4 regions of the Nocardia sp. NPDC057668 genome follow, and region 2 is predicted to be linked to each of the others. Evidence: riboswitches for the same ligand, from Rfam matches in the RefSeq annotation. Region 2 holds a riboswitch; each other region holds the start of a gene.
What was found. A riboswitch is a leader RNA that binds a small molecule or an ion and turns the genes downstream of it on or off. The one in region 2 is predicted to bind cobalamin.

Region 1 (5,281 bases), 900 kb from region 2:
AGCAGGTGCATGCCGATGTCACCGGCCGCGTGCTCGTAGCCGGTGTCCGGCTTGGCCAGATCGCTGGTCTGCGGGTTGTAGAGCTCGAAGAGGAACTGCGGCTCGTCCTCGAACGCGCCGATCCACATGCCGAATCGCGGATCCGGGTCGGACTCGGCGACGCGGATCAGATCCTCGACGTCGGCCGGCGTGCTCTCGAGCATCCCCCAGTACGCCGACTTCGGGTGGATGAGCCACCGGTGCGCGGTCTCGGTGTCACGTTCGATATCGATGGGCCGGGCGGTCAGCTCGTAAACAGCTGGTTCGACAACATCGGTACCCGGACTCGTCTCGGGACGAGCAACCACCATCAGAAACCCTCTCGCAGATCCACATTCGCGAGTTAGGGTAACCTATTTTATTAGGGTGGGCTAACCCGAAAATCGCGACGGGTACCGCGCGACACGCGAGCAATAGCGGCAGGCTTTCAGCATCTGCGGCCGGTCTCGGAACGTAATCGCTGATCAGCACACACTTACGTAGTAAACGTAGCCTAACCTCATCCGATTTAGGTTAGGCTAGCGTAATGCAGATCTCAGAGCCAGCCGGTTGCCGGGCCCGGTCCGGGTTTCCGGACCCGCCGCCGGTTTCTCAGGCGCTGAGCGGAGCCGCGGTCACGCGGTAGCCGAGATTGGTCAGCACCTCGGTCGTCGCCTTCGCGAAATTGAGCGTGATGAAGTGCAGGCAGGGCGCGCCCTCGTCGATGAGGCGCTGCGCCATCTCGGTCGCGATCTCGATGCCCGCGGCGCGCACCGCGGCCTTGTTCTCTTCCGGACCGTCCCCCGCGGCCCGCCGCAGCCGTGCCAGCACCGCCGGCGGGAGTTCGCGACCGGACAGCTCGACCGCCCGCTGCACGGTGCGCAGGGAGGTGATCGGCATCAGCTCGGGAATGATCGGCTTGGCGCCTTCGATCGGGTCGTGCGCGGCCACCCGGTCGCGCAGGCGCAGGTAGTGCTCGACGTCGAAGAACATCTGGGTGATCGAGTAGTCCGCGCCGGCGCGAAGTTTGGCGGCCAGGTGGGCGGTGTCGGTGGCCAGGTCCGGTGAGCGGTGATGCCCCTGCGGGAACGAGGCCACCCCGACCTTGAAGTCACCGAGGTCGCGCACGATGCGCACCAGTTCCTCGGCGTACGCCACCCCGTCGGGATGACGCTCCCAGGCGCCGAGCGGATCGCCCGGCGGATCGCCGCGCAGCACCAGGATGTTGCGAATGCCGCAGTCGGCGTAGGAGCCGACCAGCGCGCGCAGTTCGGCGATGCTGTGCCCGACCGCGGTCAGGTGCGCCACCGGCAGCAGGGTGGTCTGCTGGGCGAGCTGGCCGGTGATGCGGGCGGTGCGGTCCTTGGTGGAGCCGCCCGCGCCATAGGTCATCGAGACGAAGGCCGGATGCATGCGCTCGAACTCGCGGACCGTGCGCCACAGTCGCGCTTCTCCGGCGGCGTCGCGCGGCGGATTGAATTCCACCGAGAAGGGCACCCGCGCCCCGGAATGGATCCGCAGGCTCTGCACGACCGAGGCGCGAGCGGCCGCGAGCGGCGCGACACGGGCGGTCGGGGCGCAGCCGGGCACGGCTGCGAAAGTGTTGTCCGAGTTCGTCATTGGTGAGCTCCATGGTCAGCATGCCGATGGCCACCTCATTGCGAGTGCACGCTGAAGGAGCCCATTGCGCGGCGTCGTGCGACGCCCGGTCCCGCTCGGCGTGCCACCCGATCCACGAGGCGACAACCGCCGGATACGACGTATCCAGCGCAACGGCAGGTCTTCGGACTCGTGGGCATCGACCCGTGACCCGGGTCGGCCCCGGTGCTCGTGCCGGGGCTGGTCCTATCGGCCATCGCTTCCCAGGCATCGCGCCCAGTGCGGAATGACGGCTGTCGTTCCCACTCACCGCTGCGGGACAGTCCCGGATTTCCACCGGGTTCCCTCTCACCCGGGCGGCACGCGAACGCACCACCGGGCTTCGACGCCTTCGGACGGATCAGGGGCTCCTCGATACCGCCTCCGGCGAACCAGCTGCGCAGGCGAATATAGCGAAGTGGTACCGCCGCCGACAACCACACCCCCTCCCCCGCGCGCTCCGGCGCGCCGCGAGCGCGTGTCGCGGGGACGCCGCGCCCGGTCCGCCGCGTAGTCTGCGTCCGGTCCGAAGCCGCTGATCAGACCACTGGAGAAGGCGTGAATTGGGAAGCGTGGCAGGAGAGTTGGGATCGGCAGCAGGAGTTGTACATGCCCGATCGCGAGGAGCGATTCCGGGTGATGCTGGATCTGGTCGAGGCGAGCGCCGGGAAGGCGCCGCGGGTGCTGGATCTGGCTTGCGGGACCGGCACCATCACCCGGCGGCTGTTCGCCCGGCTGCCCGAGTCGAGTTCGGTTGCGGTGGATCGGGATCCGACGCTGCTGGCGATGGCGCGCGGGTCCTTCGCCGATGATCCGCGCGTCAGTTTCGTCGTGGCGGACCTGGAAGATCCGGCGTGGTCGAGTGCGCTGACCGCCGAGCCGTTCGACGTCATCGCGACCGCGACCGCCACGCACTGGATGCAGCCCGACGACCTGGCCAGGCTCTACCGGGACCTGCCGGCGCTGCTGCGCCCGGGCGGGCTGTTCCTCAACGCCGACCACATGCCCGATCCGCGGACCCCGCTGCTGAACGCGCTGGACGAGCGGATTCAGCGCGGGCATCAGGAGCGGGTGCGGGCCGAGGGCGTGCCGGACTGGGAACAGTGGTGGGCCGGAATCGCCGATGATCCGCGGCTGAGCAACGAGCTGGCCGCCAGTCGCGCCATTCTCGACAACCGGCCGCGGGGCGTGCCGCAGACCCTGGACTGGCATCTCGACCACGTCTGGGCGGCGGGGTTCGCCGAAGCCGGGGTCGCGTGGCGCTCGATCACCGACGCGGTGCTCGTGGGCGTGCGCTGAGGCGCGCGGCCGCAGCGGTTTCCGTGCGCGCCTCCCCCGAATTCGTTACCGCGCAATTACGGTTTCCTCACTGTTAGCTCGCGGTGTCTACATCGCGGTGTGCACCCGTTCACATCGAAGGCACGAACGGCATCGAATCGCGCCTTTGCCAGCAAACTTCCAGGACACGCCCGCCGTTCTGTTCATCAGGACAGCGGCGGATCCCGGAGTTAGTATTCCGTCCCGTCGGTAACCCCCAATTTGCCTAATTGAAGGCGGTTTTCATGACAAGTACCGTGCCGCAACCGGTGGCACTGGGCGACGAGGCTGCTCGGACACTCGCCAATGCCACCAAGACCGTTCCGCAGATGGAGTCCATCACCCCGCGGTGGCTGGTCCATCTGCTGAGCTGGGTGCCGGTGGAAGCCGGCATCTACCGGCGCAACCGGGTGACGCACGAGCAGACCGTCGACATCAAGTGCGACAACTACGACGAGTCCCCGCTGCCGGAGACCTTCATCGACTACGAGAAGGATCCGCGCGAGTATCGGCTCAAGGCCGTGCACACGATCCTCGACGTGCACACCCGGGTCTCGGACCTGTATTCCAGCCCGCACGACCAGATCTCCCAGCAGCTGCGCCTGACCATCGAGGCCATCAAGGAGCATCAGGAAGGCGAGCTGATCAACAGCCCCGACTACGGGCTGATCGCCAATACGCCGAAGAAGCAACGGATCTCGACCATCGCGGGCCCGCCCACGCCCGACGATCTGGACAATCTCATCGCCAAGGTCTGGAAGGAGCCCGGCTTCTTCCTCACCCACCCGGAGGGCATCGCGGCCTTCGGGCGAGAGTGCACGCGGCGCGGTGTGCCGCCGCCGACGGTGAGCCTGTTCGGTTCGCAGTTCATCACCTGGCGCGGCATCCCGATCATCCCGTCGGACAAGGTTCCGGTGACCGGCGGCAAGACCAAGTTCCTGCTCATCCGCCCGGGCGCGGAACGGCAGGGCGTGGTCGGGCTGTACCAGCCGGGACTGGCCGGCGAACAGGGTCCCGGCCTGTCGGTGAAGTTCATGGGAATCGACCGCAGTGCCATCGCCTCGTATCTGGTTTCGCTGTACTGCTCCCTGGCGATCCTGACCGACGACGCCGTGGCGGTGCTCGAGGGCGCAGAGGTGAACAGGTTCCATGACTATGCACCGACCTACCGCTGATCTGCCCGCTTCCCCGGAACCGGTGGCCGCCACCGGTTCCGGGTGGGGCGCCCTGCTCCCGGACGAGGCGACGCTGAATCGCCTTGCCGGGGAGTTCTTCTCGGCGCTGCCGTCGGCGGCGCCGGGCCTCGGGGGGCTGGGCGTCCCGGGGCCGGGCGGACCGGCTCCGGAGCCGCCGCCGCTCCCGTATGTTCCGGGTGCGCCGAGCACCCCGGCGGGGCCGTCCGGTGTGCCCGGATCGCCGGGGGCGCTGCCCTCGGCCGCGTCGGCCCCCGTGGCGGCTCCCCTGTCGGCGGCGGGGGCGAGCTCGCTCCCGCACGCGCCGGAACCGACCGTGCCGGAAGGCGGCGCGGTGCCGGAAGGCGCTGTGCCGCAGCCGAGTCCGGGCATCTCCGTCCCTGCCACGGCGGGCACGCCGCGCACCCCGGGCGCGCCTCGGGGTGCGGTGCCGCCCGGCGGGGCCACCCCCGCCCCGGCGGTGCCGGGCTGGGAGTCCGGGACCACCGCGGCCCCGGTGCACACCGATCCCTGGCTGCCCGAACTGCCCTCGCTCGATATCCCGCTGACCCCGTCGCGTTTCAGCGCACCGGCGGCAGCGGCAGGCGGGCCGAGCTTCTACTTCCTCGAGCGCCCGCGAGCCGATGCGGCACCGGCCGGGTCACAGTTCTACTTCCTCGGGGACCGGGCCGGCGATCCGGTGCCGGATCGGCATCCGCCGTTCGACGTGCACGCCGTCCGCCGGGATTTCCCCATCCTGGGCGAACGGGTGAACGGGCACCCGCTGGTGTGGTTCGACAACGCCGCCACCACGCAGAAGCCGCGCACGGTCATCGACCGCATCACCCACTTCTACGAGCACGAGAACTCCAACATCCACCGTGCCGCACACGAATTGGCGGCGCGCTCGACCGACGCGTACGAGCACGCCCGCGAGGCGGTGGCGCGCTTCCTGGGCGCGGGCTCGGCACAGGAGATCATCTTCGTGCGCGGGGCGACCGAGGGCCTGAACCTCATCGCCCAGACCTGGGGCCGCAAGAATCTGCACGCCGGTGACGAGATCCTCGTCTCGCACCTCGAACACCACGCCAATATCGTGCCGTGGCAGCTGCTGGCGGCCGAGACCGGCGCGGTGC
Region 2 (5,281 bases):
CCAGAGCGAAGGTCGTGACGGCGAATGCGCTGGGGCGGCGCAGGTTCGGGGGCGAGGAGGTGATCAGGAGGGCGCAGCACAGGGCCGTGGCGTAGATGGCGGCCGCGGTGGCCCAGGTGAAGCCGGGGGTGACCCAGGCCAGCAGGAAGGGCTGGACGTGGATGGCCACGAAGCCCAGGCGGTGGCGCGCGGTGCGGGAGTCGCGGTGGAAGTGGTGTTTGGCGGAGGTGGTGGCGTTCACGACCGCGCCGCCGAACATGTCGAAGGCGACGAAGGTGATCACCGCGATGGTGAGCGCCGTGTACCCGGCGTGCACCGCGAGCGCGAAAGCCGCTGCCGCGCCGAGGAATGCGGCTCCCAGGGCGAGGCCGGTCTCACCCCGGGTGGCGCCGGGGGCGATGAGGTGGTCGGTGATGGTCATCCGCGTATTCCTTCCACGCAGAGCTGGACCAGCGGGGTGGCCAGATCGTTCAGGTCGAGTTCGGGGTCGAGCAGGGTCTGAATGAGGCAGCCCTCGATCGCGCCGACGATCACGGCCGCGTGCGCCGAATCGATCCCGGCGCGCAGGGCGCCTTCCGCCCGTGCGCGCGTGAGCAATTCGGCGATGATCGCGCGGTAGTCGCGGTACATGGCCGTCATGTCCAGGGGCGGGTTGGCCCACACGTCCAGCAGCACCCGGGCGTGATCCGGGTGGGCGGCCAGCAGCTCGACGGTGCCGCGCACCAGGCGCTCCAGCTGATCCAGCGCGTGGCCGTCGCCCAGATCCGCGAGGGTCTCCGCGGAACGGGCGGCGTAACTGTCGAATACGCCGGTCAGGAGTTCGTCTCGACTGCCGAAATACAGGTACACGCTGCCCTTGGCGATACCGGCCGCGGCCGCCACGTCCTCGATGCGTGAGGCGGCGAAACCCTTGCGGGCGAACACCTTCGCTGCGGCATCGAGGATCTGTTCCCGTCGTGCGGCCTTGTCGACCATCTTCGGCATGCTCTGATTATGAATGACCGGTCAGTCATAAACAACCCCTCGCGCCGGGTTCGCGTGGCGCGTTCGGATGCGGCCTGCCCGTGCGGCGTCGGCTGTCGAGTCGTGAAACATGCTGCGGCACAGATGAATATCGAAACGCGAAAGGCCCGCAGTCGAGACTGCGGGCCTTTCCCGTTCACTCGGCGGCCGAGCGGCCGCGACTGCCGGACGGGCCTCGTGCGACCCGCCCGATCGGCAGCGCGCTGGCCGGTCCGCCGGCGATCACCGGACCGGCTCCGGCCCGCGCGTACCGGCCGGGACCAGCGCACGGGTCCCGTGCGACCCACCCGATCGGCATTCCAGCGGCCGGTCCGCCCGCGATCACCGAACCGGCGCGTACCGGCCGGGGCTAGCGCACCGCCTGTGCCGCCGCGACCATGTTGCGCAGCGACTCCTCCACCTCGGCCGGTCCGCGGGTCTTCAGGCCGCAGTCCGGGTTCACCCAGAGCCGTTCGGCCGGAACGGCTTCCAGCGCCTCGCGCAGCGAGGTGGTGATCTCCTCGACGCTCGGGACGCGGGGGGAGTGGATGTCGTACACGCCCGGCCCGACGCCGAGCGCGAAGCCCGCCGCGTTGAGGTCGTCCAGCACCTCCATGTGCGAGCGCGCCGCCTCGATCGAGGTCACGTCCGCGTCCAACTCGGCGATCGCCCCGATGACCTCGCCGAACTCGGAGTAGCACAGGTGCGTGTGGATCTGGGTGGCGTCGGAGACGCCCGCGGTGGACAGCCGGAACGCCGACACCGCCCACTCCAGGTAGTTCGCCTTGTCTTCCGCGCGCAGCGGCAGCAGCTCGCGCAGGGCGGGCTCGTCCACCTGGATGACCCGGATGCCCGCGGCCTGCAGATCCACCGTTTCGTCCCGGATCGCCAGCGCGACCTGGCGCGCGGTGTCCTCGATCGGCTGATCGTCGCGCACGAACGACCACGCCAGAATCGTCACCGGCCCGGTCAGCATGCCCTTGACCGGCTTGTCGGTGAGCGACTGCGCGTACTCGATCCATTCGACCGTCATCGGCCGGGTGCGGGTGACGTCGCCGAACAGGATCGGCGGGCGCACACAGCGGGTGCCGTAGGACTGCACCCACGCGTTGGCGGTGGAGTGGAAGCCGTGCAGCTGCTCGGCGAAGTACTGCACCATGTCGTTGCGCTCGGGCTCACCGTGCACCAGCACGTCGATGCCCAGCTTCTCCTGCAGCGCGATCACATCGGCGATCTCCGCGCGCATGCGCTCGCGGTACTGCTCCGGGGTGATGTCGCCCTTGACCAGCGCGGCGCGCTCCTTGCGGATCGCCGGGGTCTGCGGGTACGAGCCGATCGTGGTGGTCGGCAGCAGCGGCAGCGGCAGCCGCTCGGCCTGCAGCACCCGGCGCTCGGCCGCGGGGGAGCGGCGGGTCGCCGACTCGCCCAGCGCGGACAGCCGCGCGCGCACGGTGTCGTCGCGCAGGCGCGGATCGGCGGCGCGCGAGGCCAGCGCGGCGCGCGCGGTCGCCAAATCCGCTGCGACGACGGCGGTCCCCTCATGGAGCGCCGTCGCCAGCAGTCGAACCTCGGCGATCTTCTCCGCGCCGAAAGCCAGCCACGACCGCAGCGTGGGGTCGATATCGGATTCCGCGTCCAGCGAATACGGCACGTGCAGCAGCGAACTGGAGGTCGAGACCACCAGCGCGCCGGTGCTGCCCAGCAGCGTGGCCAGGGTGCCCAGCGCCTTGTCCGGGTCCGCCCGCCACACGTTGCGGCCGTCGACCACCCCGGCCACCAGGACCTTGGTTCCGAGGGTGGTCACCGCGGCGACCTCGTCGACGGTCGTACCGGCGACGAAGTCCACGGCGATGCCCTCGACCTCGGTGGAGGCCAGCACCGGAAGTGCCGCGCCCGGGGTGCCGAAGTAGGTCGCCACCAGGATCTTCGGACGGTCCGCCGCGGCGGACAGCTCGCTGTAGACGCGCCCGGCCAGTGCCAGCTCGTCCGCGCTCAGGTCGGTGACCAGCACCGGCTCGTCGAGTTGCACCCAGCCCGCGCCCGCGGTCGCGAGCTGCCGGAGCAGTTCCACGTAGTGCGGCAGCAGCGCGTCGACGCGGGCCAGCGGATCACCCGCGGCGTCCTTGGCCAGCTTCAGGAAGGTCAGCGGCCCGATGACCACCGGGCGCGCGGGCACCCCGAGCTGGATGGCCTCGGCCAGTTCGGTCAGCAGCTTGTCCGGGTGCAGGGAGAACTCGGTCTCGGCGCCCAGCTCCGGAACCAGGTAGTGGTAGTTGGTGTCGAACCACTTGGTCATCTCCAGCGGTTCGACCGTCGCGTTGCCGCGCGCGGCGGCGAAGTACGCGTCCAGCGGATCGTCGATGCCGGCCACCCGGGGCGGCAGCGCACCGAAGAGCACGGCGGTGTCGAGCATCTGGTCGTAGTAGGAGAAGGTGCCGACCGGCACCGAGTCCAACCCGGCCTCGACCGCGGCGGTCAGCTGAGCGGTGCGCAGATCGCGCGCGACGCGCCGCAGCTCGCCGGCGTCGACGCGTCCCGCCCAGTAGGACTCGACGGCCTTCTTGAGTTCACGCTTGGGCCCGATGCGCGGTAGCCCGAGAACCGTTGCGGTGAACGGTGCAGTGCTGGTCACAGGTGTGTCTCCAGTGTTGGAAAGCCACTGGCCACCGCCGCGGGTAGGAATCGAACCCGGGCATCCGAGAGCACGCCGGTACACGGCGTGCGGGAACCGCCGGTCCGTCCACCCAATCCACGAGGCGGAGACCGCCGGATACGGCGTATCCGGCGCATTCGGCAGGTCTTCGGACTCGCGGGCACCGGCCGAATCGGCCGACCTACTGGCCGTCGCTTCCCAGGAGGCTTCCCAGTGCTCATGACGGCGGTCGTTCCTGCATACCGCTGCGGGACAGTCCCGGATTCTCACCGGGTTCCCTCTCACCGAGCCGCCCGAGATCGAGAGGTTCGGCTTCGACGCCGGCCGCGATCGCTGGATCGCACCCGGCGAACCGATTGCCCCGCGAGCATATCGGCACCTCGGGGCCGGTCGGTGCGGGGCGGTCGTTCACTGCCTCGGGTTAGCAAGTCGGCGAATCCGGCGGACCGCGGCGCGCGGACCTCACGATCGGCTATGTGTCCAGGTGATGAACACAAATTCGCAACCGACCGGTATGTGACTGTGAAGATTGCTGCGAACCGTACTTCGATGCTCGTTCGGCTTGCCGGGGCAGGTACCTTAGGCGAATGTTCTCCAAAGTCCTGGTCGCCAACCGCGGCGAGATCGCCATTCGCGCCTTCCGCGCGGCCTACGAACTCGGCATCGGCACCGTCGCGGTATTCCCCTATGAGGACCGCAACTCGGTGCACCGGTTGAAGGCCGACGAGGCCTATCAGATCGGCGAGCCGGGTCATCCGGTGCGCGCGTACCTGTCGATCGAGGAGATCATCAAGGCGGCCAAGACTTCCGGCGCCGACGCGATCTACCCGGGTTACGGTTTTCTTTCCGAGAACCCGGATCTCGCGGCCGCGTGCGCCCGCGAGGGCATCACCTTCATCGGGCCGTCGGCGGAGATCCTCGAATGGACCGGTAACAAGGCCACGGCCATCGCCGCGGCCAAGGCAGCCGGACTGCCCGTGCTGGCCTCGAGCAAGCCGTCCGCGGACGTGGACGAGCTCCTGAAGGCGTCGGAGTCCATGGAGTTCCCGGTCTTCGTCAAGGCCGTGGCCGGCGGCGGCGGGCGCGGCATGCGCCGGGTCGGGGACCCCGCGCAGTTGCGCGAGGCCATCGAAGCGGCTGCGCGCGAAGCGGAGTCGGCGTTCGGCGATCCCACGGTGTTCCTCGAGCAGGCGGTCATCAACCCCCGCCACATCGAGGTGCAGATCCTGGGCGATCAGCAGGGCAACGTCATTCACCTCTACGAGCGCGACTGTTCGCTGCAGCGCCGCCACCAGAAGGTGATCGAGATGGCGCCCGCCCCGAACCTGGATCCCGCATTGCGGGACAAGATCTGCGCCGACGCCGTCGCGTTCGCGAAGCAGATCGGGTACAGCTGCGCGGGCACGGTGGAGTTCCTGCTCGACGAGCGCGGCAACCACGTGTTCATCGAGATGAATCCGCGTATCCAGGTGGAGCACACGGTGACCGAGGAGATCACCGATGTGGATCTGGTGCAGTCGCAGATGCGGATCGCCGCCGGTGAATCGCTGGAAGATCTCGGCCTGAGCCAGGAGTCGATCGTCATCCGGGGCGCGGCGCTGCAGTGCCGCATCACCACCGAGGATC
Region 3 (5,281 bases), 130 kb from region 2:
GACCGCACCTTCGCCGACCTGGTCCACCTGGCCGAGCACGAGCGCGTCGCGGCCCAGGTGGCGGCGCTGGAGGAACGCCTGCTGCAACCCTCGGCGACCCTGTCCGACCGCGGCTGAGGCGCGTCCGGCCGCCCGGACACGGATTCGACTGTCCCGGAGTCTTGTTCGCGATTCCTGGCGTACATCGCGGAACGCGCCGCATACTACCGCGTACACCGGCGTGTTTCGATGCGCCGGTGTATCGGTAGAGCTCGGTGGACCGGAGGGTCGAAGTGCGGCAGCGGTGGTCGAAGGTGTGTACGGCGGGGGTGGCGGCGGCCTTCTCGTTCGCGACGATGGCGGTGGTGGGGACCGCTCCCGCCGGGGCGGAGACGCCGGGGCTCGGGCCCGAGTTCGAGTTCGGCGTCGCGCAGTCCGGATTTCAGTCCGAGGGGTACAGCGCCGATTCCAATTGGCTGCGCTACGGCGATCAGGGGCGGGTGCGCGAGCCCATCGGGAACTCGGTGGATTTCTTCCACAACTACGCGGCGGACATCGAGCGGGCGCGGGGGCTGGGGGTGCGGATCTATCGCACCTCGGTCGAGTGGTCCCGCGTGGAAACCGCTCCGGGCAGCGACGATTCGGCGGGATGGGCGTTCTACGACGCGGTCATCGCCCGGATCGTGGAATCCGGCATGCGGCCGATGATCACCCTGAACCACTGGGTCCATCCGGGGTGGGAGGTGGATCGCGGCGGGTGGAACCGACCGGAGATGTCCTCGGAGCTGGTCGATTTCGCGCGGCGCGTGGTCGACCGATACTCCTGGGCGCGCCCGTTGTGGATCACCTTCAACGAGCCGACCGAATACGTCCGGCGCGAACTCATGTACGGCGGCCTGCGCCTGGAGAACGCGGGGCGCATGGCGGACGGCATCGTCTCCGCGCACCGGGAGATCTACCGCTACATCCATTCCGTGCAGCCGGACGCCGAGGTGTCCTCCAACCTGGCCTACATTCCCATCCCGGGCGTGCAATCGATGCTGGAGCAGCTCTTTCCGGAGCCGATGCGCGACACCCTGGATTTCATCGGCGTGGATCACTACTACTCGACCTCGATCACCGACCTGTCCGCCGCCTACGGTGCGACGGGTGAATTCTGGAAGAGCACCCAGGCCCCGGAGAGCATCTACTACGTGCTGCGCCACATAGCGTCCCGTTTCCCGGGCAAACCCATCCGCGTGATCGAGAACGGACTGGCCACGGGCCCGAACGGCGTCCGCGACGACGGGTACACGCGCGGGGATCATCTGCGCGACACCGTGTATTGGTTGCAGCGCGCCAAACAGGACGGCGTCGACGTCGTCTCGTACAACTACTGGAGCCTGACCGACAACTACGAATGGGGCGACTATTCGGCCCGCTTCGGCCTGTACACCGTTGACGCCCAGCATGATCCGAGCCTGACCAGGCATCCCACCGACGGCGTCGCCGCCTACCGCGACATCACCGCGCACGGCGGGGTCCCGCGGGGCTACCGGCCGACGCGCGCGCCGGTGACGTGCTCGCTGGTCGCCGTACCGGACAGCTGCGCCGCCCCGGCGGTCGTCGAGTAACCCGCGCGCGGCGGTCGCCGGCCGCCCGATGTGCGTCCCCGCGCGCCCGTTCCGTCCCGTAGGGTCGGTACCCGGCGTAGGGAACACCGGTGTGAATCCGGGGCTGTCCCGCAACTGTCACCGGGGAGCAATCCGCCGAGTAATGGCCACGACCTGCCCAGGTTGGAAGGCCGGCGGGGTGTGTCGATCCGGGAGCCAGGATACCTGCGCCCGCGGTATCGGGATCACACCAACGAGGATTGATGAACAACTACACACCGGGGCGGCCGGTTGCCGGCCGCCGTACATTCCTGTTCGGCAGTGCGGGCGCGCTCGGAGCCGTCCTGCTGGGTACCACCGGCGTCCTGGCGGGCTGCGGCTCGGATACGACCGCGCGGACCGCGGCCTCGGGTCCGCCCCGGCCGGGCGGCCGCCTGCGGACGGTGATCGCGGGGCGCTCGGCGAGCGCGGACGTGCTCGATCCGCATCAGGCCGGCAGCTCGGCCGGCGGCGCGGTATCGAAGAACGTGTGGGACAAACTGGTCGCCTACAACAACGACCTGACCCTGCGGTACCGGCTCGCCGAATCGATCGAGCCCAATGCCGACGGCAGCCAATGGCGTATCAAGCTCCGGCCGGGCGTCGTGTTCAGCGACGGTTCCCCGCTGACCGCGCGCGATGTGCTGTGGAGTTTCCAGCGCATGCTCGATCCGGCGAAGAAGTCCTCCGGTGACCTGTCGGCGGTCGACATGTCGCGCACCCGCGCCGAGGGCGATCTCGTGGTGGCCGTGCAGATGAAAACGCCGCTGGCGGACTTCGGTTCGGTGCTGGCGGGCTGGTACTGCTACATCGTCAAGGACGGCACCGGCGCCATCGACGGCTCGGTGCTGCCGGTGGGCACCGGCCCGTTCGCACTGGTCAAGTGGTCGCCGGGCGACCGGACCCTGTTGCGCCGCAACGAGAAGTACTGGGGCGGGCAGGTGTTCCTCGACGAGGTCGAGATCATCCAGATCGCCGAGACCGAGGCCCGGGTGAACGCCTTCCTGTCCGGGGAAGCCGATGTGGTGCACGAGATCTCGTACCTGCAGGCGCGGAACCTGTCGGGGGACGGCGACATCACGGTCGTGACCCCGCCCGCCGGTCTCATGGGCGCGTTCCAGATGCGGGTGGACACCGCGCCGTTCGACGACGTGCGGGTGCGCCAGGCCATGCGGCTGGCGGTGGATCGTCAGGCGATGGTGGATTCGGTGTACTACGGCTACGCCGAGCTCGGCAACGACATCTACGGCAAGGGTGCGCCGTTCTACAACGACGCTCTGCCCCAGCGCGCCTACGATCCGCAGCGCGCGCGTGAACTGCTGCGCGCGGCGGGCAAGGAGAACCTGACGGTCACGTTGCCGACCGCCGACGGCTTCCCGGGCATGCTGGAATCCGCGACGCTGTTCGCCGAGCAGGCCAAGGCCGCGGGCATCACCATCGAGCTCGAATCGGTTCCCGCCGATACGTACTTCTCACAGGTCAGCGGGAAGGCCGCGCTGTCCCACATCGGCTGGTGGAACTACAGTCTCGACTACTTCTACGGCCAGACCATGACCGGTGACGCGCCCAGCAACGGCACCGGCTGGAAGCGGCCCGGCTGGGACGCCAAGTTCGCGCAGGCGCGCGCGGCCATGGATCCGGCTCGCCGGGCGACGCTGTATCGCGAACTGCAGCAGGAACTCTGGGACGAGGGCGGCTACATCCTGCACAGCTTCGCCAAGCGGCCCGACGCCGCCCGCATCCATGTGGGCGGGGTGCGCGACGGTGTGCCGGGCACCGACGACTGGGCCAACTACGCGACCACCTGGCTGGCCGAGCAATGATTCGGCGGTCGTGATCGCCTATGCCGCCCGGCGGGCCGGCGGCGGGATCGTCGTACTGTTCGTCGTCGCGCTGCTGATCTTCGGGCTGTTCGAGTCGCTGGACTCCGACGCGGCGACGGTCATCCTGTCGCGGGCGGGCGGCGGCGACCCCACGCCCGAGCAATTGGCCACCCTGCGTGCGCAATTGGGACTGGACCGGCCCGCGCCGGTGCGCTTCGCCGAATGGCTGGCCGGGTTCGTGCACGGCGATTTCGGCGACTCCCTCATCTCGGGCAGGCCGGTGGCCGAGGTGCTGCTCGGGCGGGTCGGCAACAGCGTGGCGCTCGCGGCCGTCACCGCGGCCCTACTGATCCCGATCGCGCTCGCGCTCGGTCTGCTGGCCGGTGCGCGGCCGGGGACGCGGACCGATCGGTTGATCAGCGTCGGGTCGCTGGCGGTGGAATCCATGCCCTCCTTCGTATTCGGCGTGCTGCTGGTCGCCACCGTGTCGCTGTCGTTGCGGTTGCTGCCCGCGGTGTCGCTGCTGCCGACCGGTGCGAGCGTGTGGAGCCGGCCGGAGATCCTGGTGCTGCCCGTGATCTGTCTGCTGCTGGGGCTGCTGCCGCACCCGGTGCGGATGGTGCGCGCGCAGACCACCGAGGTCATGGCGAGTCCCTACGTGCAGACGTTGCGGCTCAATGGAATCGGCGGGCCGCGGCTCATGCTGCGCCATGTCGCGCCCAATGCGCTGTCGGCCTCGATTCATCCGCTGGCCGGATCGGTGGTCGGGTTGATCGGCGGTGTCGCGGTGGTGGAGACGCTCTTCGCGTTCCCCGGGCTCTCGCAGGAGTTGTTGCGCGCCATCGAGGCTCGTGACTTCCCGTTCGTGCAATCGGCGGCGGTGCTGCTGGCCGGGGTCGGGATCGGCGTGTATCTGCTGGCGGATCTGCTCACGCTGCTGGTGAGTCCGCGTGCGCGGCACGCGGCGATGGGGGAGCGGGTATGACGGGTCGTCTCCGATCGCTGTGGCTGCTGATTCTGGCGGCGATGCTGCTGCTCGTGGTGCTGGGACCGGTGCTGGCGCCGCATTCCCCGACGGCCTCGGCGGGGCCGCCGTTCCAATCGCCTTCGGGTCGGCATCTGTTCGGAACCGATGTGGTCGGGCGCGATGTGTTCTCGCGGGTGCTGCACGGCGGGCTGCCGCTGCTGGCCATCGCGCTGCCCGCCCTTGTGCTGGCGTACGTGCTGGGTGTGGGGCTCGGCCTGCTCGCGGGCCTGCGCCGCGGCTGGGACCGCTGGATCATGCGGCCGACCGACGCCGTCATCGTGCTTCCCTGGTTTCTGCTGATCGCCGTGATCGCCACCGCCGTCGGGGCGGGACCGGTCGCCATCGCGCTGACCGCGGCGCTGGCGTCGGTGCCGTGGATCATCCGGATCGTGCGGACCCGGGTACTGGAACTCGCCCCGTCCGGCTACGTGGAATCCGCTCGCGCGCGGGGCGAACCGCTGTGGCGGCTGGCCGTGGTCGAGGTGCTGCCCAATCTCCGGCCGTTGCTGCTCGCCGACGCGGGTGTGCGCATGTCGGCGACCATCTCACTGGTCGCGGTGAGCGGCTTCCTCGGCCTGGGCATGCGCCCGCCGTCCTCGGACTGGGCGCTGATGATCACCGAGAACCGGCCCGGGTTCGGGGTGCAGCCGTGGGCGGTGCTCGCCCCGGCGCTGGCGATCATGGTGCTGGTGGTGTCGGTGAACATGGTGACCGATCGGGCCTACGGCGCGGGCGCGCCGAGTGTGCCGCCCCGGCCGGTCGACGCGGCGGCCGGCACGGGTTTGTCGATGACCGGGCTCACCGTCCGCGATGCGAGCGGA
Region 4 (5,281 bases), 1.5 Mb from region 2:
GATCACGACGATGACCGACGTGACCTCCGGGGCCAGGCGAGCCAGGTCCAGGACGATGACCTCATTGTCGCCGGCCCCCTCACCGGTCAGGTTGTCTCCGGTGTGCCGGACCGAACCGTCCCGCGAGGAGAGCTGCCCGTAGTACACGGCGTCCACCAACTGATCAGCACTGAAAAGCAGTGCCGCAACGTTCAAGTCGACCCTGACCCCCGGTTCGAGGGCGCCGTCGACGGGAACCACGAGATCGAGGTCCGATGCGTCCCACCCCAACGCCACCGCGACGCATTCCAGCGCTGATCCGTCCGGGTTTACCAACGCGATGGACACCGAGCATCTCCTTCGATCGCAATCTTGTTGCTCCCGGCATTCCCCCTGCTCGGAGCTTGAAACTCTGCGCGCCGCCCGGGATTCTGCGGTACCCCCGCATCGTTTCCCCGGCGGCGGGTATGTGAAGAAGTGAGCGCCGGCGATTACGGCGACGCTGATAGAAGGAGAAAATCATGCTCGGTCTGGGTATTCTCGGGTGGATCATCATTGGCGGTCTCGCTGGATGGATTGCCAGCAAGATCATGAAAACCGACGCTCAGCAGGGCATCCTGCTCAACATCGTCGTCGGTGTCATCGGCGGCCTGCTCGGCGGCTTCCTGCTCAAGCTCTTCGATGTCGACGTCGAGGGCGGCGGCCTCTGGTTCAGCTTCTTCACCTGTCTCGGCGGCGCCGTCATCCTGTTGCTACTGGTCAATCTGGTCACGCGACGATCGGTGCGCTGACCCTCCACCACTGAAACGGCCTGTGCCCGAGCGCCCCACATTCCGGGGCGACTCGGGCACAGGTGTATCGGGGGCTATTCAGGCGCTGACCCCGCACCAGGCCGCGAACCCGCGGATTCCGTCGGTGCGGCGGGCATCCTGGCGGGCCAGCACCCGGATGGTCTCGTGCACCATCGGGTGGTAGCGGGTCAGCGAGGGCGAGATGTTCTTGGCGGTGTGCAGCGCGTCCAGGACCATGGCGCGATCGCCGTGCAGCAGGTAGGCGCGGGCGAGATCGATGTAGTGGTGCCCGGACCGCGAGCGCGGGGTGCCGGGCGGAATGTACAGTCCGTCAGCTCTTTTCAGCGCTTCTCCGCCATCCATCAACTCCACCGCCAGGGCTACGGACCAGATGCCGGCATTGGTCGGGCCGAATACCAGGACCTCGTCGCGATCGTGCCCGACGCGCTTGGCCGTCGCCTCGGCCTCGGCCAGATGCGAATCGGCCAGATCCCGGTTTCCGGCCCGCGCGGCCGCCAGCCCGGATTGCAGATGCAGTCCGCCCCAGGCGATGAGGTCGCGATCGGCGCCCGCCCGCAACGCCGCCTCAAGTTCGGCGCGGCACTGCTCCAGGAAGATCAGCGCGGTCTTCCAGTCGCCGCCGTTGGTCAGCAGGCTGGCGCGATGGAACTGACTGGCCGCGATCCACAGCGGATCGCCACTGGCGGTGGCGGCCCACGTCATTCGGTCGACGGCGCTGGCGGCCAGGTCGATGTAGCCGAGTTTGTGGGCCAGGCTGCGCACGTTGTAGTACAGCTCGGCCAGCACGACGAACGCGCGATCGCGCTCGTGACCATGACTGCGGTGCACCAGAACTCGTGTTTCGGTGAGCAGGGCGGGCAGCAGCGCGGCCAGTTTCGGCGCGGCGGCGTCGCGGCGGTAGCGGCGGGCCTCGATGGCGGCGGCGGCGAGGGCGGCGACCGGGCGCACCTCGATCTCGGAGTCGGCCAGGTCGTAGGCGGCGAGTTCGTTGCGCAGCAGCGCGATCGCGCCGTGCAGCTCCCGGTCCTCCACGCTGGTCGGCACGAACGGCTGGCCGAGCAGTTCGGCGGTGCTGGTGCGCAGCGCTTTCGCGCTCGCGGCGATGAAGGCCGGGGTGGCCGCGCGGCGGCCCTGTTCCACGGCGCTGATCAACGAGGTCGACAGTCCTGTCTCCATGGACAATCGGGCCTGGGTCCATCCCCGGAGCTTGCGGCCCTGCGCGACGCGCGAGCCCACCCCGGCCGATTCCTCACTCATCACGGCCTCGATTCAAGCGGTTCCCCGGTATCGAGACTGCCACAAATTGTGTGAGTCCGCCGGGAGTAGCGGGAGCAGGCTGGATACAGCGACCAGCGCCGGAGCGGTTCGTCCGATTTGTCGAATCTGCGGCGCGACAGGCGCACTCGATGAATTCCCGCACCGAAGGAATCGGACATGGAACGCATGCGCGCCGGCGAGGATCCACGGCCCTTCGCCGCTGTTGGGGGGTGCCGGTGATGTTCGACAGTCCGAAGGCCCTCGGATTCTTGAACAAGGACGTCTCCGGCGTGCGGCAGCCGTGGGACGAGCGCCTGATCCGCAGCGCCGCCGCCCGGCTCGGGTACGACCTGTCCAAAATCCTGGTGTTCGACGCCCATACCCAGGAATGGGTGCATCGCCTGCGGGTCGCGGTGACCCGCACGGGCGCGAGCGCGGTGTTCGTCCCCACCGTCGAGCACTTCGACGCCGCGGTCGTCCCCACCGGTCTGGTCGCGGTGGTCGACGTGATCACGGTCGAACCCGAGGAAACCTACGCGCGCGGTGGCGCGGGCGAGCCGGGACACCCGGAAGCCCCCGGCGCCCGGGCGTGATCACCGATGCCTATCCTGGTGGCGCAGCTGGTTCGCTTGCGATGTGGCCGACGGAGCCCCTGACCCATCGCGAGTGTCGAAGCCCGAGCGGCGGTCACGCCGACGGGTGAGAGGGAACCCGGTGAGAATCCGGGACTGTCCCGCAGCGGTGAGCAGGAACGACCGCCGTCACACGCACTGGACCCGGGTCCGGGAAGCGACGGCCAGTAGGTGGACCCCGCGCGGGGACCGGTGCCCGCGAGTCCGAAGACCTGCCCGCTGTACCGGATACGCCGTATCCGGTGGTCGTCGCCTCGTGGACCGGGCGTATCACCGATCAGCACCGGCCCGGCGGGCGCGGGCGTCGGTCGTGCGCGCGGATAGGGCGGCGATCCTTCGCACCGCCACCCTGGAGCTTCCCGTGACCACCTCGAAAACCCGTCCGGCATCGGTCGATACGCAATCGCTCGGTGAACTCGATCCCGAGCTCGCCGCCGCCATGGCGGGCGAACTCGCCCGCGAGCGCGACACCCTGGAAATGATCGCCTCGGAGAACTTCGTGCCGCGCGCGGTGCTGCAGGCGCAGGGCAGCGTGCTCACCAACAAGTACGCCGAGGGCTATCCGGGCCGGCGCTACTACGGCGGCTGCGAGCACGTCGACGTGGTGGAGACCCTGGCCCGCGAGCGCGCCAAGGAACTGTTCGGGGCCGAATTCGCCAATGTCCAGCCGCATTCGGGCGCACAGGCCAACGCCGCGGTGCTCATGGCGCTGATGAACCCGGGCGAGAAGCTGCTCGGGCTGAACCTCGCGCACGGCGGTCATCTCACGCACGGCATGAAGCTGAACTTCTCGGGCAAGCTGTACGAGGTGCACGCGTACGGTGTCAGCGAGCGGGACCATCGGATCGACATGGACGAGGTCCGCGGTATCGCGCTCGAGGCGCGGCCCAAGGTGATCGTGGCGGGCTGGTCGGCCTACCCGCGGCATCAGGACTTCGCCGCGTTCCGCGAGATCGCGGACGAGGTCGGGGCGTACCTGTGGGTGGACATGGCGCATTTCGCCGGTTTGGTCGCCGCGGGCGTGCACCCCTCCCCCGTGCCGCACGCCGACATCGTGTCCTCCACCGTGCACAAGACCCTCGGCGGGCCGCGTTCCGGGCTCATCCTCGCGAAGCAGGAATTCGCGAAGAAGCTGAACAGCGCGGTCTTCCCGGGTCAGCAGGGCGGCCCGCTCATGCACGCCATCGCCGCCAAGGCCGTGTCCTTCAAGATCGCCGCGGGCGCGGAGTTCGCCGATCGCCAGCTGCGCACCCTGTCCGGGGCGAAGATCCTGGCCGAGCGGCTGAGCGGCGCGGATGTGACCGAGCGTGGCATCACCGTGCTCACCGGCGGGACCGATGTGCACCTGGTGCTGGTGGATCTGCGGCACTCCGAGCTCGACGGTCAGCAGGGCGAGGATCTGCTGCACGAGATCGGAATCACGGTGAACCGCAACGCCGTTCCGTTCGACCCTCGTCCGCCGATGGTCACCTCCGGGCTGCGGATCGGCACGGCCGCACTGGCCACGCGCGGGTTCGGCGATGCGGAGTTCACGGAGGTCGCGGACATCATCGCCACCGCGCTCGCGGGCGGCTCCGACATCGACGCCCTGCGCGCCCGGGTCGGCAAGCTGGCTCGCGACATTCCGCTGTACCAGGGGCTCGAGAGCTGGAACCTGATCTGATCCGGCGGTGACGCCGGTCGGATTCCCCGTGTGCCAAAGCTTTTCGGCGCGCGGGGAATCCGGCCGCACGGCGCGGACCGCGGGGTCGTCACGGATGTCCGTCGCACCGTGCACAACCGCTCCCGAAAAATTTCGGCAAACTGTCTCGGACAGCCCTTGCTCGATAGTGACGCAGACGATACTCTGCCCTCCATGTGAGTCAGTGTGGTCTCACATTGAAACGGATGGAGACGACCAATGGCGCTGCGCGCGTCGCTACCTGGCCGGGCGGCCGTGGTGGCTCTGGCATTCACGGCGGCGGTGGGTACCTTCACCACCGCGATCGCGTCCGGCGAGCCCGCGGGATCCGCACCCGTCGCGGTGCAGCCCGCACCGGCGTTCGCGGTGCCCCCCGAGCTCGATCCGGGGTTCCACGATCCGCCGGCCGCGCTGGTGGCGAGCAAGGCCCCGGGCGAGGTCATCGCCGCCCGGCAGGTGAATGTGGCCAACGCCGGGGTGATTCCGCTCAACGTCGACGCCTGGCAGGTCTCGTTCCGCTCCAACAACACTCGGGGAGAGGCGATTCCGGCGGTCGCCACGGTCATCAAGCCGCGCGGGTCCGCACCCGACAGGCTGGTCTCGGTGCAGGTCGCCGAGGATTCCCTGGCCGCCTACTGCGCGCCCTCGTACGCGGTGCAGCAGTGGTCCGCCGCGGCCGCGGTCGGGCAGATCGTCGCGCCGCTGGAGTTCGTCATCGCGCAGGCCGCCGTCCAACAGGGCTGGGCGATCGTCATTCCCGACTACCAGGGACCCGACAGCGCGTTCGGCGCCGGGCCGCTGGCCGGGCGCATCACCCTGGACGGCATCCGCGCCGCGAAGGATTTCGGCCCGATGCGATTGGCCCCCGACACGCGGATCGGCCTGTACGGCTATTCGGGCGGCGCGATCGCGACCGGCCA

Region 1: another riboswitch for cobalamin. It lies ahead of ACFVBH_RS05660 (methylenetetrahydrofolate reductase); the one in region 2 lies ahead of metE (5-methyltetrahydropteroyltriglutamate--homocysteine S-methyltransferase).
Region 3: another riboswitch for cobalamin. It lies ahead of ACFVBH_RS10265 (ABC transporter substrate-binding protein); the one in region 2 lies ahead of metE (5-methyltetrahydropteroyltriglutamate--homocysteine S-methyltransferase).
Region 4: another riboswitch for cobalamin. It lies ahead of glyA (serine hydroxymethyltransferase); the one in region 2 lies ahead of metE (5-methyltetrahydropteroyltriglutamate--homocysteine S-methyltransferase).

Annotation. Positions count from the first base shown of each region.
Region 1 is NZ_JBHVIC010000001.1:1,207,822-1,213,102, forward strand. Features, by position in the region: gene ACFVBH_RS05655 (GNAT family N-acetyltransferase) at 1-350, opposite strand, end outside; gene ACFVBH_RS05660 (methylenetetrahydrofolate reductase) at 631-1,638, opposite strand; cobalamin riboswitch at 1,775-2,009, opposite strand; gene ACFVBH_RS05665 (class I SAM-dependent methyltransferase) at 2,215-2,955, shown strand; gene ACFVBH_RS05670 (family 2A encapsulin nanocompartment shell protein) at 3,219-4,148, shown strand; gene ACFVBH_RS05675 (family 2A encapsulin nanocompartment cargo protein cysteine desulfurase) at 4,150-5,281, shown strand, end outside.
Region 2 is NZ_JBHVIC010000001.1:2,102,931-2,108,211, reverse strand. Features, by position in the region: gene ACFVBH_RS09710 (hypothetical protein) at 1-421, opposite strand, end outside; gene ACFVBH_RS09705 (TetR/AcrR family transcriptional regulator) at 418-984, opposite strand; gene metE (5-methyltetrahydropteroyltriglutamate--homocysteine S-methyltransferase) at 1,373-3,634, opposite strand; cobalamin riboswitch at 3,777-3,974, opposite strand; gene ACFVBH_RS09695 (pyruvate carboxylase) at 4,243-5,281, shown strand, end outside.
Region 3 is NZ_JBHVIC010000001.1:2,227,949-2,233,229, reverse strand. Features, by position in the region: gene ACFVBH_RS10275 (lysophospholipid acyltransferase family protein) at 1-117, shown strand, start outside; gene ACFVBH_RS10270 (family 1 glycosylhydrolase) at 336-1,592, shown strand; cobalamin riboswitch at 1,671-1,798, shown strand; gene ACFVBH_RS10265 (ABC transporter substrate-binding protein) at 1,835-3,433, shown strand; gene ACFVBH_RS10260 (ABC transporter permease) at 3,444-4,418, shown strand; gene ACFVBH_RS10255 (ATP-binding cassette domain-containing protein) at 4,415-5,281, shown strand, end outside.
Region 4 is NZ_JBHVIC010000001.1:575,670-580,950, forward strand. Features, by position in the region: gene ACFVBH_RS02710 (TerD family protein) at 1-327, opposite strand, end outside; gene ACFVBH_RS02715 (GlsB/YeaQ/YmgE family stress response membrane protein) at 501-770, shown strand; gene ACFVBH_RS02720 (helix-turn-helix domain-containing protein) at 849-2,048, opposite strand; gene ACFVBH_RS02725 (hypothetical protein) at 2,288-2,641, shown strand; cobalamin riboswitch at 2,716-2,915, shown strand; gene glyA (serine hydroxymethyltransferase) at 3,042-4,343, shown strand; gene ACFVBH_RS02735 (lipase family protein) at 4,581-5,281, shown strand, end outside.